DNA from 3 places in the Pseudomonas oryzicola genome. Region 1 is predicted to be linked to each of the others. Evidence: predicted binding sites of a transcription regulator. Region 1 holds the regulator's gene; each other region holds the start of a gene.
What was found. Region 1 encodes FliA, which starts transcription of late flagellar genes. Its sites were predicted from a motif close to CTAAAGTTTNNNNNNNNNNNGCCGNTAA; they were not measured.

Region 2: a site for FliA is predicted at 4,106-4,133, ahead of HU760_RS06295 (flagellar protein MotY). Genes of this name have one in related genera too.
Region 3: a site for FliA is predicted at 3,335-3,362, ahead of motA (flagellar motor stator protein MotA). Genes of this name have one in related genera too.

The regions. Positions count from the first base shown of each region.
Region 1 is NZ_JABWRZ020000001.1:1,804,882-1,812,803, forward strand. It holds gene flhF (flagellar biosynthesis GTPase FlhF) at 1-562, shown strand, start outside; gene fleN (flagellar synthesis regulator FleN) at 647-1,489, shown strand; gene fliA (RNA polymerase sigma factor FliA) at 1,486-2,226, shown strand; gene HU760_RS08205 (chemotaxis response regulator CheY) at 2,332-2,706, shown strand; gene HU760_RS08210 (protein phosphatase CheZ) at 2,726-3,514, shown strand; gene HU760_RS08215 (chemotaxis protein CheA) at 3,527-5,755, shown strand; gene HU760_RS08220 (protein-glutamate methylesterase/protein-glutamine glutaminase) at 5,802-6,914, shown strand; gene HU760_RS08225 (flagellar motor protein) at 6,914-7,654, shown strand; gene motD (flagellar motor protein MotD) at 7,658-7,922, shown strand, end outside.
Region 2 is NZ_JABWRZ020000001.1:1,383,750-1,391,671, reverse strand. It holds gene HU760_RS06315 (PA3496 family putative envelope integrity protein) at 1-27, shown strand, start outside; gene HU760_RS06310 (response regulator transcription factor) at 85-708, opposite strand; gene HU760_RS06305 (hypothetical protein) at 1,069-1,551, shown strand; gene HU760_RS06300 (argininosuccinate synthase) at 1,624-2,841, opposite strand; gene HU760_RS06295 (flagellar protein MotY) at 3,110-4,069, opposite strand; gene pyrC (dihydroorotase) at 4,200-5,246, shown strand; gene rnt (ribonuclease T) at 5,306-5,917, shown strand; gene HU760_RS06280 (peroxiredoxin) at 6,015-6,617, opposite strand; gene HU760_RS06275 (bacterioferritin-associated ferredoxin) at 6,841-7,059, shown strand; gene bfr (bacterioferritin) at 7,260-7,733, shown strand; gene grxD (Grx4 family monothiol glutaredoxin) at 7,791-7,922, opposite strand, start outside.
Region 3 is NZ_JABWRZ020000001.1:743,883-751,804, forward strand. It holds gene asd (archaetidylserine decarboxylase) at 34-897, opposite strand; gene HU760_RS03325 (rhodanese-like domain-containing protein) at 907-1,716, opposite strand; gene HU760_RS03330 (HDOD domain-containing protein) at 1,761-3,296, opposite strand; gene motA (flagellar motor stator protein MotA) at 3,427-4,278, shown strand; gene motB (flagellar motor protein MotB) at 4,282-5,289, shown strand; gene rsgA (small ribosomal subunit biogenesis GTPase RsgA) at 5,440-6,471, opposite strand; gene orn (oligoribonuclease) at 6,617-7,159, shown strand; gene HU760_RS03355 (trimeric intracellular cation channel family protein) at 7,260-7,871, shown strand.

The sequences.
Region 1 (7,922 bases):
GGCGCTGGTGAGCATGGACAGCTTCCGCATCGGCGCCCAGGAGCAGCTCAAGACCCTGGGCCGCATCCTCAACGTACCGGTGACCTACGTCGACCCTGGCCAGTCACTGGCTGCGGCGCTGGAGCCACTGCTGCGCAAGCGCGTGGTGCTGATCGATACCGCTGGCCTGCAGGCCAGCGACCCGGCCCTGCGCATGCAACTGGAAACCCTGGCCGGGCGCGGCATTGCCGCGAAGAACTACCTGGTCCTGGCCACTACCAGCCAGAAGCAGGTGCTGACCGCCGCCTACCACAGCTACAAGCGCTGCGGTCTGGCGGGTTGCATCCTGACCAAACTCGATGAAACGGCAAGCCTTGGTGATGTCCTGAGCCTTGCCATCAGTCATGAACTGCCAGTGGCCTACCTGACCGATGGGCCGCGCATTCCTGACGATCTGCACCTGCCGCGAGGGCACCAGTTGGTGTCGCGCGCGGTCAATGTGCAGCAGCAGGACGAGCCCAGCGAAGAGGCCATGGCCGACATGTTCGCTGATCTCTATCACAACCCACGGCGAGCGGGTTGATGATGAAGTGTGTGCAAGGTAGCTATGCCAAGGGGTACGCAGAATTGCCCCACGTGTGGCCTGAGTCCCAGCGAGACAAGGTAAATAACAGACATGGGTAGCATGCATCCCGTACAGGTGATCGCCGTGACCGGTGGCAAAGGTGGCGTCGGCAAGACTAACGTTTCAGTGAACTTGTCTCTGGCGCTGGCCGAGCTTGGCCGCAGGGTCATGCTGCTCGACGCCGACCTGGGCCTGGCCAATGTCGACGTGTTGCTCGGCCTTACGCCCAAACGGACCCTGGCCGATGTCATCGAGGGGCGCTGCGAGCTGCGTGACGTGATGCTGCAGGGCCCTGGCGGTGTGCGCATCGTCCCGGCGGCCTCGGGCACCCAGAGCATGGTGCACCTGGCCCCGGCCCAGCATGCCGGCTTGATCCAGGCGTTCAGCGAAATCGGCGACAACCTCGACGTGCTGGTGATCGACACCGCTGCGGGTATCGGTGACTCGGTGGTCAGCTTCGTCCGCGCGGCCCAGGAAGTGCTGCTGGTGGTGTGTGACGAACCCACGTCCATCACCGATGCCTACGCCCTGATCAAGCTGCTCAACCGCGACTACGGCATGAACCGCTTCCGGGTGCTGGCCAACATGGCGCAGAGCCCGCAGGAAGGGCGCAACCTGTTTGCCAAGCTGACCAAGGTCACCGACCGCTTCCTCGACGTTGCCCTGCAGTACGTGGGCGCCGTGCCCTATGACGAATGTGTGCGCAAGGCCGTGCAGAAGCAGCGCGCCGTCTACGAAGCCTTCCCTCGCTCCAAGTGCGCGCTGGCATTCAAGGCGATTGCCCAGAAGGTCGACAGCTGGCCGCTGCCGGCCAACCCGCGCGGTCACCTGGAATTCTTTGTCGAGCGCCTGGTGCAACCCACCAGCGCGGGACCTGTGTTATGAACGCCAGTGGTTTCAAGATGTACAGCCGGGCGTCGAAAGACGCGCAGTACGAGCTGATCGAACGCTACGCCCCATTGGTCAAGCGCATCGCCTATCACCTGTTGGCGCGGCTGCCGGCCAACGTGCAGGTCGAGGACCTGATCCAGGCCGGCATGATCGGCCTGCTGGAAGTGGCCAACAAGTACGATGCCAGCAAGGGCGCCAGCTTTGAAACTTACGCTGGCATTCGTATTCGCGGCGCCATGCTTGACGAAGTGCGCAAGGGTGACTGGGCGCCACGTTCGGTGCACCGCAACACGCGCATGGTCAGTGACGCGATGCGTGCCGTGGAGGCCAGAACCGGGCGTGACGCTAAAGATCATGAAGTTGCTGCCGAACTCCAGTTGAGTCTCGATGATTACTACGGGATCTTGAACGATACCCTGGGCAGCCGCCTGTTCAGCTTCGACGACCTGCTGCAGGACGGCGAGCACGAAGGGCTGCATGAGGATGGTGCCAGTGGTCAGGTCGAGCCTGCGCGTGGCCTGGAGGACGAGCGCTTCCAGGCGGCCCTGACCGAGGCCATCGCCAACCTGCCGGAGCGTGAGCGCCTGGTGCTGGCGCTGTACTACGACGAAGAGCTGAACCTCAAGGAAATCGGTGAGGTGCTTGGGGTCAGCGAGTCGCGAGTCAGCCAGTTGCACAGCCAGTGTGCCGCGCGCCTGCGCAGCCGCCTGGGAGAATGGCGGGCGCGTTGAACCCGGTGTCGTTGCAGTCGTTTTCCACGTTGTACCCAATTGATTGAATGCGCGCTCGGGGCCGAGCGCGTTAGAGACTGCTTGGAGGTCTACTTGAACAAAGACATGAAAATCCTCATCGTTGACGACTTTTCGACGATGCGGCGGATCATCAAGAACCTGTTGCGTGACCTGGGCTTCACCAACACGGAGGAGGCTGATGACGGCATCACGGCACTGCCGATGCTGGAGAACGGCCACTACGATTTCCTGGTGACCGACTGGAACATGCCCGGCATGTCCGGCATCGACCTGCTGCGCAAAGTGCGTGCCAGCGACAAGCTGAAAGCCATGCCGGTACTGATGGTGACCGCCGAGGCCAAGCGCGACCAGATCATTGAAGCGGCCCAGGCCGGGGTCAATGGCTATGTGGTCAAGCCGTTTACCGCCCAGGTGCTCAAGGAAAAGATCGAGAAGATCTTCGAACGCGTCAACGGCTGAGTCTCGTCAGGGGGGCGCCATGGATTCATCACAAACGTCTTTGGGCGAGTTCGAGTCGACCCTGAAGAAGCATGCCCAGGAACTGGTCGCAAGCCTTGAGCACGGCCGGTTCGGCGAGGCGGTGCAGCTGATCCACGAGCTGAACCAGACCCGCGACCGTGGCCTGTACCAGGAAGTCGGCAAGCTCACCCGCGAGCTGCACAGTGCCATCGTCAGTTTCCAGATCGACCCGACCATGCCGCAGGCCGAGGAGGTGTCGCAGATAACCGACGCCACCGAGCGCCTGTCCTACGTGGTCAGGCTCACCGAGGGCGCGGCCAACCGCACCATGGACCTGGTCGAGGAAAGCACTCCGGTGCTCAATGACCTGGCCAGCGAGGCCGCAGCCCTGAGCAGCGACTGGCAACGTTTCATGCGCCGCGAAGTGGCTGCGCCGGAGTTCCGCGACCTGGTGAAGCGCGTTGACAGTTTCCTGACGCACAGCGCCGAAGGTAACCGCAAGGTCGCCGGCCACCTCAACGACATTCTGCTGGCGCAGGACTATCAGGACCTGACCGGCCAGGTGATCAAGCGCGTTACCGCGCTGGTGACCGAAGTGGAAAGCAACCTGCTCAAACTGGTGCTGATGGCCAGCCAGGTCGACCGCTTTGCCGGTATCCAGCATGACCACGATCAACTGCGTGCAGAAAAAGATCGAGAAAAACATCCGACTCGGGGTGAAGGTCCGCAGATTCATGCCGATAAGCGTGAAGACGTCGTGTCCGGTCAGGACGATGTCGATGATCTGCTGTCCAGCCTGGGTTTTTAAGGAGCACCTTTGATGAGCTTCGGCGCCGATGAAGAAATCCTCCAGGATTTCCTGGTAGAAGCCGGCGAAATTCTTGAGCAACTGTCCGAGCAACTGGTCGAGCTGGAAAGCCGGCCCGACGATGCCGACCTGCTCAATGCGATCTTTCGCGGTTTCCACACTGTAAAAGGGGGCGCCGGCTTCCTTCAGCTGAACGAGCTGGTGGAGTGCTGCCATATCGCCGAGAACGTATTCGACATCCTGCGCAAAGGTGAGCGCCGGGTCGATGCGGAACTGATGGACGTGGTGCTCGAGGCACTGGACACGGTCAACAGCATGTTTGGCCAGGTGCGCGAGCGTAGCGAAGTGACCCCGGCCACCCCCGAGCTGCTGGCAGCCTTGTCGCGCCTGGCCGAGCCGGGCGCTGCGCAAGAAGCCCAAGCGCCTGCTGCTGCAGCGCCGGAGCCGGTTGTCGAGGTTGCCGCCGAGGAGCAGGACATCACCGACAGCGAGTTCGAGCAGCTGCTCGATTCGCTCGATGCGGTCAAGGCGCAGGCGGCGGCCGACGAGCAGTTGCAGGGCGAGACCGTCAGCGGCGAAGGTGACGAGATCACCGACGCCGAGTTCGAATCGCTGCTCGACCAGTTGCACGGCAAAGGCCAGTTCAGTGCCGAGCTTGCCGTGCCACCGGTTGCCAGCGCGCCGGAAGCGGCCAGCGACGAAATCACCGACGCCGAATTCGAATCGCTGCTTGATCAGCTGCATGGCAAGGGCACCTTCCAGGCTGATGCCTTGCCGGCCGCCAAGGCCTCGGCGCCTGCCGCCGCGGAGCCTGGCACCAGCGCTGACGAAATCAGCGAGCACGAGTTCGAGGCGCTGCTTGACCAGTTGCACGGCAAGGGCAAGTTCAGCGGCGAAGTAGCCGCTGCCGAAGCCCCGGCCGCGGCCAAGGTGCAAGCGCCGGCTGCGCCCAAGGCCGACAGCCAGCCAGTGGCCAAGCCTGCTGCCGCCGCAGCTCCCGCACCGGCCAGCAAACCTGCTGCCGCGCCGCGCGCACCGGCCCCGGCTGCCGACAAGCACGGCGCCAGCGAAGCGGAAACCACCGTGCGGGTCGATACCGCGCGCCTGGACGAGATCATGAACATGGTCGGCGAACTGGTGCTGGTGCGTAACCGCCTGGTGCGCCTGGGCCTGAACAGCGGCGACGAGGCCATGTCCAAGGCCGTGTCCAACCTCGACGTGGTCACCGCCGACCTGCAGACCGCGGTGATGAAAACCCGCATGCAGCCGATCAAGAAAGTCTTCGGCCGCTTCCCGCGCCTGGTACGTGACCTGGCCCGCCAGTTGAAGAAAGAGATCAACCTGGAGCTGGTCGGTGAAGAAACCGACCTCGACAAGAACCTGGTCGAGGCCCTGGCCGACCCGTTGGTGCACCTGGTGCGCAACGCTGTCGACCATGGCGTGGAAATGCCTGACGAGCGTGAGGCTGCAGGCAAGCCGCGTACTGGCCGGGTGGTATTGTCGGCGGAACAGGAAGGCGACCACATCCTGCTGTCGATCTCTGACGACGGCAAGGGCATGGACCCCAACATCCTGCGCGCCAAGGCCGTGGAAAAGGGCCTGATGGACAAGGACGCCGCCGATCGCCTGAGCGAATCGGACTGCTACAACCTGATCTTCGCCCCGGGCTTCTCGACCAAGACCGAGATTTCCGACGTGTCCGGCCGTGGTGTCGGCATGGACGTGGTGAAGACCAAGATTTCCCAGCTCAACGGCTCGATCAACATCTTCTCGGCCAAGGGCCAGGGCTCGAAGATCGTCATCAAGGTGCCGCTGACCCTGGCAATCATGCCGACCCTGATGGTGATGCTGGGCAACCAGGCGTTCGCCTTCCCGCTGGTCAACGTCAACGAGATCTTCCACCTCGACCTGTCGCGCACCAACGTGGTCGACGGCCAGGAAGTGGTGATCGTGCGCGACAAGGCGTTGCCGCTGTTCTACCTCAAGCGCTGGCTGGTCCAGGGCCAGGTGCACGAAGAGCAGCACGAGGGCCATGTGGTGATCCTGTCGGTCGGGACCCAGCGCATCGGCTTTGTCGTCGATCAACTGGTTGGCCAGGAAGAAGTGGTAATCAAGCCGCTGGGCAAGATGCTGCAGGGCACCCCGGGCATGTCCGGGGCCACCATCACCGGCGACGGTCGCATCGCGTTGATTCTCGACGTCCCGAGCATGCTCAAGCGTTACGCCGCACGGCGTATTTGATTTCGGTGGCGCACCCTGGCGGGTTGCGCCACCTAACGGAGTGTTTATGGCAGTCAAGGTCCTGGTGGTGGATGATTCCGGTTTCTTCCGCCGCCGCGTCTCGGAAATCCTCTCGGCGGATCCGACGATCCAGGTGGTGGGTACCGCGACCAACGGCAGGGAAGCAATCGACCAGGCGCTGGCGCTCAAGCCCGATGTCATCACCATGGACTACGAAATGCCCATGATGGACGGCATCACCGCAGTGCGGCACATCATGCAGCGCTGCCCGACGCCGGTGTTGATGTTCTCCTCGCTGACCCATGAAGGCGCCCGCGTCACCCTCGACGCACTGGATGCCGGGGCGGTGGATTACCTGCCGAAAAACTTCGAGGACATCTCGCGCAACCCGGAAAAGGTCAAGCAGTTGCTGTGCGAGAAGGTGCATACCATTTCCCGCAGCAACCGCCGCTTTGGCAGCTACGCCAGCCCCGCGCCAGTGGCTACGGCGGCGCCTGCCAGCAGCTTCGCCAGCCCGGCCCCGGCACGTACGCCGGTAGCTACCCGTGCGGCAGCCCCGGCCGCCACGCCAACGCATGTGCCGGCGCCCAAGCGCAAGCCTTACAAGCTGGTGGCCATCGGCACCTCCACCGGTGGCCCGGTTGCCCTGCAGCGTGTGCTGACCCAGCTGCCAGCCAACTTCCCGGCACCGATCGTGCTGATCCAGCACATGCCGGCGGCGTTCACCAAGGCCTTTGCCGAACGCCTGGACAAGCTGTGCCGCATCAGTGTCAAGGAAGCCGAGGACGGCGACATGCTGCGCCCCGGCCTGGCCCTGCTGGCACCCGGTGGCAAGCAGATGATGATCGACGGCCGCGGCACGGTGAAGATCCTGCCCGGTGACGAGCGCCTGAACTACAAGCCGTGCGTAGACATCACCTTCGCCTCGGCGGCCAAGTCGTATGGCGACAAGGTGCTGTCGGTGGTGCTCACCGGCATGGGCGCCGATGGCCGTGAAGGCGCCCGCCTGCTCAAGCAGGGTGGCAGCACGGTGTGGGCCCAGGATGAAGCCAGCTGCGTGATCTATGGCATGCCCATGGCCATCGTCAAGGCCAACCTTGCCGACGCGGTGTACAGCCTGGACGATATCGGCAAGCACCTGGTGGAGGCGTGCGTCTGATGGACGTGCTCAGCCTGATCGGCCTGATCCTTGCGTTTGTCGCCATCGTTGGTGGCAACTTCCTCGAAGGCGGCCATGTTGGCGCGCTGATCAATGGCCCTGCGGCGCTGATCGTGCTCGGCGGTACCCTGGCGGCTGCCTTGCTGCAGTCGCCGCTGGCGTCGTTCAAGCGCGCCTTGCAGATTCTGCGCTGGATCCTGTTTCCGCCACGGGTTGACCTGGCCGGCGGCATCGACCGCGTCGTGAACTGGAGCCTGACGGCGCGCAAGGAGGGCCTGCTGGGCCTGGAAGGGGTGGCCGATGCCGAGCCCGACCCGTATGCCCGCAAAGGCTTGCAACTGCTGGTGGACGGCGCCGAGCCGGAGGCCATCCGCAGCATCCTCGAGGTGGATTTCCTGACCCAGGAAAGCCGTGATATCCAGGCCGCCAAAGTGTTCGAGAGCATGGGCGGCTACGCGCCGACCATTGGCATCATCGGCGCGGTGATGGGCCTGATCCACGTGATGGGCAACCTGGCTGACCCGTCGCAACTGGGCAACGGCATTGCCGTGGCCTTCGTTGCCACCATCTACGGTGTAGCCAGCGCCAACCTGGTGTTGCTGCCGATCGCCAACAAGCTCAAGGCCATTGTCATGCGGCAGTCGCGCTACCGCGAGATGTTGCTTGAAGGCCTGCTGTCGATTGCCGAAGGTGAGAACCCACGCTCTATCGAGCTGAAGCTGCAAGGCTTCATGGAGTAACCCATGCGTCGCCGTCGTCATGCCGAGGAACACGAAAACCACGAACGCTGGCTGGTGTCGTACGCCGACTTCATCACCTTGCTGTTCGCCTTCTTCGTGGTGATGTACTCGATTTCCTCAATTAACGAGGGCAAGTACAAGGTCATTTCCCAGGCCTTGCTCGGGGTGTTCAACGACCCCGAACGCAGCATGAAGCCGATCCCCATCGGCGACGAGCGGCCGCTGAGCGTGCGCCCGGCCGAGCCGCTGGTCAAGGACAGCGAGCAGA
Region 2 (7,922 bases), 420 kb from region 1:
CTGGCCGATTTCGACTACGACCTGTAGGCGCATGGCCCGCAGCGCTGGCAAAGCCTCCGGGGCGGAGGCTTTACGGCCTGCCGGTCAGCTCAACCCCTGACGTTGCGCCAGCTCGATCAGGTCGACCAGCGACCGCGCATTGAGCTTGAGCAACAGGCGTGATTTGTAGGTACTGACCGTCTTGTTGCTGAGGAACATGCTGTCGGCAATTTCCTTGTTCGAACGCCCTCTCGCCAACTGTTGCAACACTGTCATCTCGCGTGCCGAGAGGCGGTTGACCATATCCGTCTCGCTTCCCCCGCCCTTGCCACGTGAAACATGCAGGGCCTGGTTGGGGAAGTAGCTGTAGCCCGACAATACGGCCTTGATGGCGCTCAGCAGTTCCGTGAGTTCCTGCTGCTTGCACACATACCCTGCCGCCCCTGCCTGCATGCAACGCATAGAGAAATTGCCAGGCGCCTGCGACGTCAGTACCAGCACCTTGCTGCCGGGGCTGAAGGTGGTCATGCGGGCAATCACCTCCAGGCCGTCCAGTTTCGGAATACCGATATCCAGCACCACGATATCCGGCAGGTGCTGCCGTGTCAGTTGCAACGCTGCCACGCCGTTGTCGGTTTCCGCCACGACGTCATAACCATGCCGCTCCATCAGCATGCGCACGGCCAGGCGTATGACCGGATGATCATCCACGATAAGCACTTTATTCATGCGATATCCATTCATTGTTCTGCTTTGGCACGCCACGATAACCGACAGAACACCTGATGGCGCGAGGATTTGCCGAAGAAACAGATGAACAGATGAAACCTACAACACTTACAGAAATTTCTTACACATAACTACTACGCCTGTAACAACAAACTTCCTTAAAAAGGCGTAACGGTATTGCCCGTTTTTCCATGCGCCCCGTTCCAGGCCACTCTTTCCCTTGAAAAGCTTCAGCAAAGGCCTGCTGAACATACTCGCCACAGCGCGGGACAGCGTTGATTCCCCGCCCGGGAAACAGTCCAGTCTTTAGTTGAGCGACACAGTAAGACAACAATGGGGAAAACGCCGGAGACAGCCCTCATGCCCGAAAGACAACCTGTCGCCCCGCTGACGATCATTGCCATCTTCGCGGGGATCATCGAATCCTCCGCACTTGCTACCTTGCCGTTTCTCAGCGAAGCCAGCCAGAATCTCTACACCTGGTTTCTGGTGGGGTTTCCATTCTTTCTGACAGCGCTGTTCTTCCTGACACTCAACTTCAATTACAAGTCGTTCTACCGCCCATCGTCGGATAAAACGGCAAGCGACATGCCGCCTACGCCAGATACCAGGACGCTACCAAGCACACCTCGCGAAATCAGCGAGGCCGTCCATGCCGAGCCAGTCACGATCATGTTCTCCGGGCCCGATGCCTGTCAGTTGATGGAACAGCAACTTCGGCTTGTTCTTGCCCATCCCGTGCAAACACCCAAGACATGGCGCCTCTGCAACCTGGACAAACGCCAATGTGCCCAATTGTCGGTCAGCCCATTGGAAGAAGATGCGGTACCCCGAGGCGACTGAGGGTTTCAGGCCTCCATCAGGCCCAAAAAAAAACCCCGGCCAGGCCGGGGTTTTCATGGCATGCGCCAGCAATCAGAGCAGCGAACGGCCCTTGTTGGCGGCAATGCGCATACGCAGTGCGTTGAGCTTGATGAAGCCAGCAGCGTCCGCCTGGTTGTAGGCGCCGCCATCTTCCTCGAAGGTAGCGATGTTGGCATCGAACAGCGAGTCGTCCGACTTGCGGCCGACCACGGTGACATTGCCCTTGTACAGCTTCAGGCGCACCACGCCGTTCACGTTGACCTGCGAAGCGTCGATCATCTGCTGCAGCATCAGACGCTCCGGGCTCCACCAGTAGCCGGTGTAGATCAGGCTGGCGTACTTCGGCATCAGCTCATCCTTGAGGTGAGCGACTTCACGGTCCAGGGTGATCGACTCGATGGCACGGTGAGCCTTGAGCATGATGGTGCCGCCAGGGGTTTCGTAGCAACCACGCGACTTCATGCCGACGTAACGGTTCTCGACGATGTCGAGGCGGCCGATGCCGTTGGCACCACCAATACGGTTCAGGTCGGCCAGCACGGTAGCCGGGGTTTTCTCGACACCGTCGATGGCAACGATGTCACCGTTGCGGTAGGTCAGCTCGATGTAGGTCGCCTGGTCCGGGGCATTCTCAGGCGAGACGCTCCAGCGCCACATGTCTTCTTCGTGCTCGGTCCAGGTATCTTCCAGGACACCGCCTTCGTAGGAGATGTGCAGCAGGTTGGCGTCCATCGAGTACGGCGATTTCTTCTTGCCGTGACGTTCGATCGGAATACCGTGCTTCTCGGCATAGTCCATCAGCTTTTCGCGGGACAGCAGGTCCCACTCACGCCATGGGGCGATGACCTTGACACCTGGTTTCAGGGCGTAGGCACCCAGCTCGAAACGCACCTGGTCGTTACCCTTGCCGGTTGCGCCGTGGGAAATGGCGTCAGCACCGGTTTCGTTGGCAATTTCGATCAGGCGCTTGGCGATCAGCGGACGTGCGATGGAGGTACCCAGCAGGTACTCGCCTTCGTAGACGGTGTTGGCGCGGAACATCGGGAACACGAAATCGCGCACGAACTCTTCGCGCAGGTCGTCGATGTAGATCTCTTTAACGCCCATTGCCTGGGCCTTGGCGCGAGCCGGCTCGACCTCTTCGCCTTGACCCAGGTCAGCGGTGAAGGTCACCACTTCGCAGTTGTAGGTATCCTGCAGCCATTTGAGAATCACCGAAGTATCAAGGCCGCCGGAATACGCCAGTACGACCTTTTTTACGTCCGCCATGCCATCACTCCACGGGTTGTACGGAAAGGCGTTGATTCTAACGGCGTTGCAGATAAATTTACAGTGGGGCGACAGCTTCTGACGACAAAGCGACAGGAACTGTCGGAAGGGCGACGGGTATGCGATGGGAATCAGATCAGGGGTGCAGGATAGATGCCCAAGACGGTATCAGAACCCTGAAGCGCAAGGGTCAAAACAGGATCAGGGTGCCAAGGTGCATGCCTTGCCATGGTCAGCGCCGGCATGCCCTCCGGCGGCCAATCCGACCTCAGGGCGCCTTCGTCGCCGGCGCCCCCGAAACCGGCGCAGTAGCAGCCGGACTGGCTGGAGCCGGCGCCGCCTGCTCAACCACCTTTTCCGCTGGTTTCTCAACCACCGCCACCTTGTCCAGCTCGATGTTCACCCGGCGATTCCGCGCCCGGTTCGCCGCGCTGTTGTTCTTCGCCAGCGGGTAGCGCTCGCCATGGAAGCGCACCACAATCTGCTCTTCCGGCACGCCATGAGCCTTGAGGTAATCGGCCACCGCCAGTGCGCGGCGGCGCGACATGTCGCGGTTGGTCAGGCGGTTACCGCTATTGTCCGAGTGGCCGTTGAGCTCGACATGGTTCACTGTCGGGTCGGCCTTCATGTAGTCGAGAATCACATCCAGCCGCGCCTTGGCCGATTGATCCAGTTCGAAACCGCCGCCAGGGAAGCCTACCTGGGTCTGGCGCACCTGGTCATAGTTCATCGGCAGCAACTTGCCGGCACAGGCCTGGTAGTCACTGTAGGCCTTGGCAAAACTGACCGGCAGCACCCGCACTTCCATCGGCCTGCCCGCCTCGCCGGCATAATTGCGCACCACGGTACTGCGGCCGTCGAGCAGGCCATTGATCAGCCGACTGGCCTGGCCCTGCGACGAGCTGAACAACACGCCAGTGCGGGCCATGCGCACGCTGCCCAGATTGATGTCGCTGCGCCCGGGTTGCCACGGTGCGGCGGCTGCCAGCAAGCTAGCAGTACCGGCGCCCAGTGCGTTGCTGTCCGAGCGCAGCTGGAACACCGGCTGCTCGCCGGCACGGCGGACGAACTCACCACTGCCAAAGCCGTCGATCGGCTGCACCAGCCGGCATTCGAACTGGTCACCCTCGACCTTCCAGGCAATATTCTCCATGCGCGTCTGGAAGGTCAGCGCGCCGGCCGGCAGACTGGCGAACAGGGTCAATAGGGCTAGGTAACGCTGGCGCACGGGCGGCTCCACAAATTCTGACGGCTTACCTGCAGGCTATCGGACACCAGCCGGAAAACTTGATAGCCGTGCTCCACCCAGGGTTTTCCGGTAGCATTGGGGCTTGAGTTCGACCCGCCTGGAATCCCCAATGTCCGATCGCCTGACCCTCCTGCGTCCCGACGACTGGCACATCCATCTGCGCGATGGTGCCGTCCTGCCCCACACCGTTGGCGACGTGGCGCGTACCTTCGCCCGTGCCATCATCATGCCCAACCTGGTTCCACCGGTTCGCAATGCCGCCGAGGCCGGCGCCTACCGCGAGCGCATCCTCGCCGCCCGGCCGGCCGGCAGCCGCTTCGAGCCGCTGATGGTGCTGTACCTCACCGACCGCACCAGCCCCGAGGACATCCGCGCGGCCAAGGCCAGCGGCTTCGTGTATGCCGCCAAGCTGTACCCGGCCGGTGCTACTACCAACTCCGACTCGGGCGTGACCAGCATCGACAATATCTTCCCGGCCCTCGAGGCGCTGGCAGAAGTCGGCATGCCACTGTTGGTGCACGGCGAAGTGACGCGCAGCGAGATCGACGTGTTCGACCGCGAGAAGCGCTTCATCGACGAGCACATGCGCCGTGTGGTCGAGCGCTTCCCGACACTGAAAGTGGTGTTCGAGCACATCACCACCAGCGATGCCGCCCAGTTCGTCAGCGAGGCCCCGGCCAACGTCGGCGCCACCATCACCGCGCAACACCTGCTGTACAACCGCAACCACATGCTGGTTGGCGGCATTCGCCCGCACTTCTACTGCCTGCCGATCCTCAAGCGCAACACCCACCAGGTGGCGCTGCTGGACGCGGCCACCAGCGGCAACCCGAAGTTCTTCCTGGGTACCGACTCGGCCCCGCACGCCCGCCACGCCAAGGAAGCCGCCTGCGGTTGCGCCGGTTGCTACACCGCCTACGCGGCCATCGAGATGTACGCCGAAGCGTTCGAGCAACGTAATGCGCTGGACAAGCTGGAAGGCTTCGCCAGCCTGCACGGCCCGGCCTTCTATGGCCTGCCGGCGAACACCGACACCATTACCCTGGTTCGCGAAGAATGGACCGCCCCGGACAGCCTGCCGTTTGGCGAGCAGACCGTAGTCCCGCTGCGCGCCGGCGAAAAACTGCGCTGGCGCCTGCTGGAGGAAAACGCGTGAGCGAAGACCTCTACGAAGACGACCTCGATACCCAGGGCGGCAGCGGTTCGCGTCACCCGATGGCCGAACGCTTCCGTGGCTACCTGCCAGTCGTGGTGGACGTTGAAACCGGTGGTTTCAACAGCGCCACCGACGCCCTGCTGGAAATTGCCGCAGTCACAATCGGCATGGACGAAAAGGGTTTCCTGTTCCCAGAGCACACCTACTTCCACCGTGTTGAGCCCTTTGAAGGCGCCAACATCGAGCCGGCCGCACTGGAGTTCACCGGCATCAAGCTGGATCACCCGCTGCGCATGGCGGTGAGCGAGGAGAGCGCGCTGACCGACATCTTCCGCGGCGTACGCAAGGCGCTCAAGGCCAATGGCTGCAAGCGGGCGATTCTGGTAGGCCATAACAGCAGCTTCGACCTTGGCTTCCTCAATGCAGCAGTGATGCGCAACGACCTCAAGCGCAACCCGTTCCACCCATTCTCCAGCTTCGACACCGCTACCCTGGCGGGCCTGGCCTATGGCCAGACCGTACTGGCGCGCGCCTGCCAGAGCGCCGACATCGACTTTGACGGGCGTGAGGCGCACTCGGCCCGTTATGACACCGAGAAGACCGCCGAGCTGTTCTGCGGCATCGTCAACCGCTGGAAGGAAATGGGCGGCTGGCGCGACTTCAACGATTGATCCGAGGTCGTATTCGCGGCCGGCCCTACGAAGAGGCCGGTACAGCACGGCAAAAAAAAACCGGCCACCAGGGCCGGTTTTTTCATGCGCGTGGCAATTACAGCTTGCCAGCGTTCTCGCTCAGGTAGGCAGCAACGCCTTCTGGCGAAGCGTTCATGCCTTTGTCGCCTTTCTTCCAGTTGGCAGGGCAGACTTCGCCGTGCTCTTCGTGGAACTGCAGGGCGTCGACCAGGCGCAGCAGCTCGTCCATGTTACGGCCCAGTGGCAGGTCGTTGATGATCTGCGAACGGACAACACCGTTGGTGTCGATCAGGAAGGCGCCACGGAAGGCCACGCCGCCTTCGGACTCGACGTCGTAGGCTTTGCAGATTTCGTGGGTCATGTCGGCAGCCAGGGTGTACTTGACCTGACCGATACCGCCGTTGTTGACCGGAGTGTTACGCCAGGCGTTGTGGGTGAAGTGCGAGTCGATCGAAACACCGATCACTTCAACGTTGCGCGCCTGGAAATCAGGGATGCGGTTGTCCAGGGCGATCAGCTCGGACGGGCAGACGAAGGTGAAGTCCAGCGGGTAGAAGAACACCAGGCCGTACTTGCCCTTGATGGCCGAAGCCAGGTTGAAGCTGTCGACGATCTCGCCATTGCCCAGCACGGCCGGAACGGTGAAATCGGGGGCTTTCTTACCAACGAGTACGCTCATTGTAATCTCCTGATGAGGGTGAAAAACCGTTTGCCGGGCCAGACAGGCTGCCCGACATCCAACAAAGGCCATCCATCATACACGGCTTCTGGTGACAGGCCGACTCCAACGACGAAGCAACCGCCGGTCGCTCAAGCATGGCCCTTCCAGAAAGTCTTTTGACAAGCATTCTCATTAACATTAAGCTCCACACCATCGAGCCCAGCAACGATGGTCAGCCTCTATGTATGTGTGTCTTTGTGTCGGCGTTACCGACGGACAGATCCGCGATGCGATCTATGAAGGATGCTGCAGTTACAAGGAAGTGCGCGCCGCGACCAACGTCGCCAGCCAGTGTGGCAAATGCGCCTGCGTGGCCAAGCAGGTTGTTCGCGAGACCCTGACCGAGCTTCAGGTCAGCCAGGCAGCCCTGCCCTACCCGGTAGAATTTACCGCCGCCTGAAACCCAGAATGCAAAGAACCGGACCTTGTGTCCGGTTTTTTTATGCCCGAATTTCAATAAGTTAGCGTTCCAACGCGGTTCACAAACATTCTTATTCCTATTAATTTTCATTTATTATTCAATAACTTAGGTTTGACACACCTGGGTATCAGGCTCAAACTTCAGGGTATTGGCACACTTCTACAGGGCAGGAACCCGACATGAAAGGCGACGTAAGCGTCATCCAGCATCTCAACAAGATCCTCGGAAACGAGCTGGTCGCGATCAACCAGTACTTCCTGCACGCGCGCATGTACGAAGATTGGGGCCTGAACAAACTCGGCAAGCACGAGTACAAGGAATCCATCGACGAGATGAAGCACGCTGACAAACTGATCAAGCGTATTCTCTTCCTCGAAGGCATCCCCAACGTCCAGGACCTGGGCAAGCTGCTGATCGGCGAGCACACCAAAGAAATGCTCGAATGCGACCTGAAGATCGAACAGAAAGGCCTGGTCGACCTCAAGGCAGCCATCGCCCACTGCGAAACCGCTGGCGACTTCGGCTCGCGTGACATCCTCGAAGACATCCTCGAAGCCGAGGAAGAACACATCGACTGGCTGGAAACCCAGCTGGGGCTCATCGACAAGGTCGGTATCGAAAACTACCTGCAGTCGCAGATGGGCGAAGAATAAATATCCGGCGCATGAAAAAACCCGCACTCAGCGGGTTTTTTCATGCTTGCCGGAAAATCAGGCTTCAGAAGCCTTGGCCTTGGCAGCCGCGTCCTTGATCAGGGCCTGCAGCTCGCCCTTCTCGAACATTTCCAGCATGATGTCGCTACCGCCAACCAGCTCACCGGCTACCCACAGCTGCGGGAAAGT
Region 3 (7,922 bases), 1.1 Mb from region 1:
TGCTCGTGCAGGGCCTTTTTCATGCAGCTTGAATCAAGCCTGCACAGGCATCGCCAACTGTTGCCCCATGCGTACTGCAGAGCCGGCCCCCAGTGTCTCGGCCCATTTCACCTGCTCTGGCCCGAACAGCACGATAGCGGTCGAGCCCAGCTTGAAGCGGCCCAGCTCGGCGCCTTTCTCCAGGTGGATCGGCGCGCGGCTGGCTTCGTCGTAACGGAAGGTCTTCAGCTCGCGCTTGGGCGGCGTTACCAGCCCGGCCCACACGGTTTCGATCGAGGCAACGATCATCGCACCCACCAGCACCACGGCCATCGGGCCGCGCTCGGTATCGAACAGGCACACCACGCGTTCATTGCGGGCGAACAGCTCGGGCACGTTCTCGGCGGTGGTCTGGTTGACCGAGAACAGGCGGCCCGGCACGTAGACCATTTCGCGCAGGGTACCGGCCAGCGGCATGTGCACGCGATGGTAGTCCTTGGGCGACAGGTAGATGGTGGCGAACTCGCCGCCCATGAATGGCGCAGCCATCGCCGGGTCGCCGCCCAGGAGTTCCTGCGCGCTGAAACCGTGGCCCTTGGCCTGGAAGATGCGGCCGTGCTCGATCGGGCCAAGCTGGCTGACGGCACCGTCAGCGGGGCACAGGATGGCGCCCGGGGTTTCATCCAGCGGGCGCGCGCCTGGTTTCAGGGCGCGGGTGAAGAATGCATTGAAGTGCTCATAGGCGCTCAGATCTTCGACCAGGGCTTCGGCCATGTTCACCTGGTAGCGCTTGGCGAACCAGGCGGTAAAGGCATTCTTGAACCAGCGTACGCGGCATTCGGCGATGCAGCCGGCCAGACGCGACAGCAGATGGTGCGGCAGCAGGTACTGGCTGATGATGAACAAACGGGATTTCATGCAGGTTCCTTAAACTTCTACAGGCGTGTCCGGGTGGTTGCCCCATTCGCTCCACGAGCCGGCGTAGGCCTTGACCCGTGGATAGCCGAGGGCCTTGGCCACCAGGTAGGTGAAACCGGAGCGACGGTGGGATTGGCAGTGGGTAATGACTTCCTTGTCAGGAGTGATCCCCAGTTTCTGCAGGACTTCGGCGATGTCCGTGCGGATGCGCAGGTGGTCATTGAGGTCCATGCCGGACGTCCACTCGAAGTTGATCGCGCCGGGAATGTGGCCGCCCCTGGCTGCCAGTACTTTCTCGCCGCGGAATTCCTGCGGGCCACGAGCATCCCAGATGACCAGATCTTCCGCGCCCAGGCGGCTTTGCAGGTACTCTCGGGTGGCTGTGGGTGCCGTGTCGATGCGCAGCTGCACGGGGGTATTGGCACTGGCAGGCGCTTCGGTGGAGAGCTTGTCGGCCGGCCAGGCCTGGATGCCGCCGTTCAGGTAGTGATAGCGCTTGTGGCCGATCACATCGAGCAGCCAGATGAAGCGCCCGGCCCAGCCGCCACCTTCATCGTCGTACACCACATACACCGCATCCTCGCGGTGGCCGAGTTCACTGAACAGCTTCTCCAGATCGGCCTGGGCCGGCAGCAAGCCGGGCGCAGGCGGCTGGCCGAGCTGGGTGCGCTTGCCTTCGACGAAGCGTGCGCCGGGGATATGCCCGCTGACATAGCGGTTGCTGCTGCTCAGGTCGACCAGAATCAGCTGAGGCGAATCCAGGCGTGGCAGCAGGTCTGCGGCTTCTATCACCAACGGCAGGCCGGAAAAGTCAGTCATCCACGGTCTCCAGTGTGGAAAGAGGGGCGATTGTAGCGCAAGGCTCAGGCCTTGCGGTTGGCGAATACCGACAAAGCCCGCTCGGTGCATTGTGCAGTCTTGCCGAAAGCTTGCACGCTGACATCGGCCAATGGTCGGCTGCCCTGGTCGGCCACCACCAGCATCAGCACCTGATCGTTGACCGCCAACGAGCGTAGCAGTGCGTGCTCGCTGCTGAACAACGCCCGCAGCGGGGCCGGCAGCAGCGCCGAGAACTGGCTGTGGTTTTCCGGGGTGATGCGCAATTGGCCGGCCTGGGCCAGGAGCTTTTGCAGCAGTTTGTTTTGCGATACCTGCAGGGTAAGGGCCCCGGCCTCCTTGGGCAGGCCGGCGAACTGCTGCACGCGCAGATGGTCGCTGGCCTTGTCCAGGCTCAGCAGCAGGACGCGCTGCATGCCACAGGCCAGCAGGGCTTCGAGGGCCTGGGTGGCCAGGTGCACGCTGTTGGTGAATGGGCTGGGCTGGGCCAGCAGGTGCTGGCACAGCTTGCGCCAGCGCGTCAGCTCGTCGTTGCTGGGTGGGGGCGGTGCCAGCATGTCGGGGTGCGGACGGCGCTGCTGCCAAGGCCAGATCAGTGCTTCTGCCGGGTGGAACAGGGCGTGCTGGGCGTGGCGGCGCGCACTCGCCGCAGCCTGCTGGTGCACCTGCTGCTGGACGTCTTCCAGCGAGGTCTGCAGGTACAGCGCGGTCAACAGTTGCCAGCGCAGCAGGTGCGGGTTGTCCCAGCCCACCTGTGCCGCCAGGGCCAGGTTGTTGGCCAGCAGCACGGTGTTGGCCGGTTGGTTGAACCAGCGGCGCAGGCCAGGCTCGGCGTCCAGGCGATGTTGTTGGCTGAGCAGGTCCGGGTCGCGAGCGATGGCAAGTACCTGGGCCAGTTGGTCGCGCTCATCCAGCAGCAGGCGATAACCCTGGGTTACCCATTGTGGCAGGCGCCAGAACTCTGCCATGGCCTGGCACAGCGTCATGATGCGCACGCCAAACAGCTCTTGCTCGACATGGGCGGCGTCTTCGCCCTTGTGGATAACCCGCAGTTCCCAGGTGTCGAGCAGCTTCGGGTAGGCCAGCGCCAGCGGCCAGAGTGGCGACAGGAACAGCAGGCTGCCCCAGTGGATTTCCTGCCACAGTCGTGCCAGGCGGCTGGCGAACAGGCCGCTGGCCTGCTGCGAAGCGTGCTGGCTGATCAGCTGGAACTGGCACAGTACCGGTGGGATCTCTTCGACGGGCACCGCAGGCAGGCGCTTGAGCAGCTGTTCGCTGCGCTCCAGGCCCAGGCGGTTGAGAGCGATTTCCAGGCTTTCGGCCGGTTCGGCCAGGCTGGCATTGGTGGGGTGATTGGCTTCGCGCATCACCGACAGCACCAGGGCCGGGCTATCCTGCATCAGTTCGGCGATATCGCGCAGCGAGCGGCGGCTATCGTGGATGGCGGCCATGACCCGGTCGTAGCTGTGCTTCGGCACGGGGATGCGAATACTCTCGAGCAGCTTTACCCAGGCCTCTAGCGTACGCGGGGCCTGAGCGGGCACCTTGGTTTCAATTGTCATTTTGACATCAGTCCGAACTGGCTTTTCGCAATGAGTGGCTATAGTCTGGCGCAGTTCTGCCGATAAGTAGAAGAAGAGTTTTCAGGCTCCCGTCTCTTCCCCTGACCACGACAGCAAGTGCTTTGAACCTATGGCTAAAATTATCGGCATCATCGTCGTATTCGCGAGCGTGCTCGGCGGATACGTACTCTCCCACGGCAAGATCGCGGCACTGATCCAGCCGTTCGAAGTACTGATCATCGGCGGTGCGGCCTTCGGTGCATTCCTGCAGGCCAACCCTGGCCACATGACCATGCACGTCATCAAGAAGTCGATGAAGATGTTCGGCTCGCGCTTCAGCCATGCCTTCTACCTGGAAGTGCTGGGCCTGGTGTACGAGATCCTCAACAAGAGCCGTCGTGAAGGCATGATGGCCATCGAGGCCGACATCGAGGACGCCGCAGCCAGCCCGATCTTCGCCAAGTACCCGACAGTGCTGGCCGACGAGCGCATGACCGCGTTCATCTGCGACTACCTGCGCATCATGTCCACCGGCAACATGGCCCCGCACGAGCTCGAAGGCCTGTTCGACATGGAGCTGCTGAGCATGAAGGAAGAGCTGGAGCACCCGTCCCACGCCGTGACCGGCATCGCCGACGGCATGCCAGGGTTCGGTATCGTCGCGGCAGTACTGGGTATCGTGGTGACCATGGCCTCGCTCGGCGATGGTGACCAGGCCTCCATCGGCCTCCATGTGGGTGCGGCGCTGGTCGGTACCTTCTTCGGTATCCTGGCGGCCTACGGCTTCTTCGGGCCGCTGGCCAAATGCCTGGAGCACGATGCCAAGGAAGAACTGAACCTCTACGAATCGATCAAGGCTTCGCTGGTGGCCTCGGCCTCGGGCATGCCGCCTTCGCTGGCGGTGGAATTCGGGCGCAAGGTGCTGTACCCCAAGCACCGCCCAAGCTTTGCCGAACTGGAACAAGCGGTTCGCGGTCGCTGAGTCATGGAGAACAATCAGCCCATCATCGTCAAGCGCGTCAAGCGCTATGGCGGCGGCCATCACGGCGGCGCCTGGAAAATCGCCTTTGCCGACTTCGCCACGGCGATGATGGCGTTCTTCCTGGTGCTGTGGCTGTTGTCCACGGCCACACCGGAACAGAAGATCGCCATCGCCGGCTACTTCAAGGACCCGATCGGCTTCTCGGAAAGCGGTACGCCGTACATCATCGACCTGGGTGGTTCGCCGCAGCTGGCGCCGGAAAAGACCATCAACCCTGAAGCCAAGTCCGAGCCGACGCCTGATACCAGCATCCAGCTGGACAAGGACCAGGTCGAGACCATGGCCGAGCAGGTCGAGCGCGAGCGCCTGGAGTTGTTGCTGCAGGAGCTGCAGAACAAGGTCGAGGAAAACCCGCAGCTGCAGAAGTTCAAGGACCAGATCCTGTTCGAGATCACCCAGGATGGCCTGCGCATCCAGATCATGGATGCCGAGAACCGGCCAATGTTCGACATTGGCAGCGCACGCCTGCAGCCGTACTTCGAAGACATCCTGCTGGCCATGGCCGACACCATCAAGGCTGTACCGAACAAGATCAGCATCAGCGGCCACACCGATGCCAAGCCGTATGCAGGCAGTGGTGAGTTCGGCAACTGGGAGCTGTCGGCCAACCGGGCCAACGCCGCACGTCGTGCGCTGGTGGCCGGTGGCTATCCGGATGGCCAGGTGGCGCGGGTGGTGGGTTATGCCTCGTCGTCGCTGTTCGACCGCAACAACCCGTTCAACCCGGTCAACCGCCGCATCGACATCATCGTGCTGACCAAAAAGGCCCAGCGCGACATTGAAGGTGAACAGGGTACCCCGGAAAAACCGGCTGCCGCACCGGCCACTCCGGCCGCACCGCCTGCGTCCGATGCGACCGAGCAAGCCCCCATGCAGCCGCGCGAACTGCGCCAGAAGCTGAACATCTTCGAGGAAGGAACGCTGAAGATGGATGAGGCCAAGGAGCAGTAAGCCCTCCATGCCTGCGCAGCCCCCTGTAGAAGCGGCCTCGTGTCGCGAAAGGGGCGCGCAGCGGCCCCGGATATCAGCAAAAGTGCCAATATTGCCGGGGCCGCGTTACGGCCCTTTCGCGACACAAGGCCGCTTCTGCAGGCGTGTGCTTCAGTAACTGTCTTCCGGCAGGCTGGCGATGATCGAGCGGTAGCTGTTCATTCGTTGCTGCTTGATGCGTCCTTCGTCCAGCGCCTTGAGCAGTGCGCAACCCGGTTCACGGTCGTGCTTGCAGTCGCGGAAGCGGCAGGTACCGAACAGGTCGCGGAACTCGATGAAGCCATCTTCCACATCGCTGCGGCTGACGTGGCCAAGGCCGAATTCGCGGATGCCCGGTGAGTCGATCAGGTCACCGCCATTAGGGAAGTGGTACAGCCGCGCGGTAGTAGTGGTGTGGGTACCCTGGCCAGACCATTCCGACAGATCGCCGACGCGGGTGCCGGCGTCCGGCAGCAGGCTGTTCACCAGCGAGGACTTGCCGACCCCCGACTGGCCGACGAACACGCTGATGTGGCCGTCGAGCATCTGCTGCAGGCGTTGCATGCCGTCCCCATGGTGCGCCGATACTTCCAGCAGCGGGTAGCCCAGATCGCGGTAGACCTCCAGCAACGCATGCAGGCCCGGGCCGTTCTGGTCATCGATCAGGTCGGCCTTGTTCAGCAGCAACAGCGGGCGAATGCCGGCGTGTTCCGCCGCGACCAGGTAACGGTCGATCAAGTTGGGATGCGGTTCGGGAGCCGGAGCGAAGACGATCACGATCAGGTCGACGTTGGCTGCCACCGGCTTCAGCTGGCCGTGGTTGTTCGGCCGGCACAGCTCGGTGCTGCGCGGCATCTGCGCGACGATCACGCCGATGCCCTGGTTGCCCGCGCGCCAGACCACGCGGTCGCCGGTGACCAATGCCGGCAGGTTGGCGCGCAGGTGGCAGCGGAACACCTGGCCTGCGGCTTCGCCGTCCTGAGCCTCCACTTCTACCTGCACACCGAAGTGCGCGATCACCAGGCCCAGCTGCTCCGGCCCCAGGTCGCCACCCTCCAGTTCCTGCAGCACGTGCTGCTCGCGTTTGGCCGCACGCGCGGCGCGCTCGTTCTGGATTTTTTCGATGCGCCAGTTCTGGCGGCGGTTGAGCTGGCGTTTGGCCATGAAGGTTCCGTGCGTGGTGGGGCGGGTGGAAAACGGCAGGCAGTTTAGCACGCCAGGCAGCGGATCAATTCGCTGGCCTGCGTGCCGTGAATGGGCGTGCCCTGGCCACTACGCTACTATGAACGCCTATACGAGGAGCCCCTGCATGCAAAACCCACAGAACCTGATCTGGATCGACCTGGAAATGACCGGCCTGGATCCGGACAGCGATGTCATCATCGAGATGGCCACCATCGTTACCGACAGCGAGCTGAACACCCTGGCCGAAGGGCCGGTGATTGCCATCCATCACAGTGACGAAGTGTTGGCACGCATGGACGAGTGGAACACCCGCACCCATGGCGCTTCGGGCCTGACCCAGCGCGTGCGCGAGAGCAAGGTCGGCATGGCCGAAGCCGAGGCGCAGACCATTGCCTTCCTCGAACAGTGGGTGCCAAAAGGCAAATCGCCGATCTGCGGCAACAGCATCTGCCAGGACCGCCGCTTCCTCTACCGCCACATGCGCAACCTGGAAAACTACTTCCATTACCGCAACCTGGATGTCTCGACCTTGAAGGAGCTGGCTGCCCGCTGGGCGCCATCCGTGCGTGACAGCTTCAAGAAGGGCAACACCCACCTGGCGCTGGACGACATCCGCGAATCGATCGCCGAGCTGCGCCACTACCGCGAGCATTTCATCAAGCTGTGAGTCGAAAAGGCGCAGATATTCTCTCTGCGCCCCCTTTTGGTGCCATGTGCAACTGGTTAGACTGCGCGCCTTTCTCGCCTGCCCGCACGGACCCCGCGCCATGTTGTTGATGCTCTACCTGATTGCCATCACCGCCGAAGCCATGACCGGTGCGTTGTCTGCCGGCCGCCGCGGCATGGACTGGTTCGGCGTGGTACTGATTGCCTGCGTCACCGCCCTGGGTGGCGGCTCGGTGCGTGACGTGCTGCTCGGGCACTACCCGCTGACCTGGGTGAAGCACCCGGAGTATCTGGTACTGACCAGTTGTGCAGCGCTGTTGACCATTTTCATTGCACCGATGATGCGCCGCTTGCGCTCGCTGTTCCTGGTGCTCGATGCCCTGGGGCTGGTGGCCTTTACCCTGATTGGCTGCATGACTGCACTGGAGATGGGGCAGGGCATGCTGGTGGCATCCCTCAGCGGGGTCATTACCGGGGTGTTTGGCGGGATCCTGCGGGATATCTTCTGCAACGACATCCCCTTGGTGTTCCGTCGCGAGTTGTACGCCAGCGTCTCGTTTGCCGCGGCCTGGTTCTACCTGGGCTGCGTGTACTTCAAGGTGCCGGCGGAGCAGGCGATGCTGCTGACGTTGTTTGGCGGCTTCCTGTTGCGCCTGCTGGCGATCCGCTTTCACTGGGAAATGCCGAAGTTCCACTACAACGACCAGCAGTAACGCTAAAGCGCTCCAGGTAGGAGCGGATTTATCCGCGAAGCTGGCGACGCG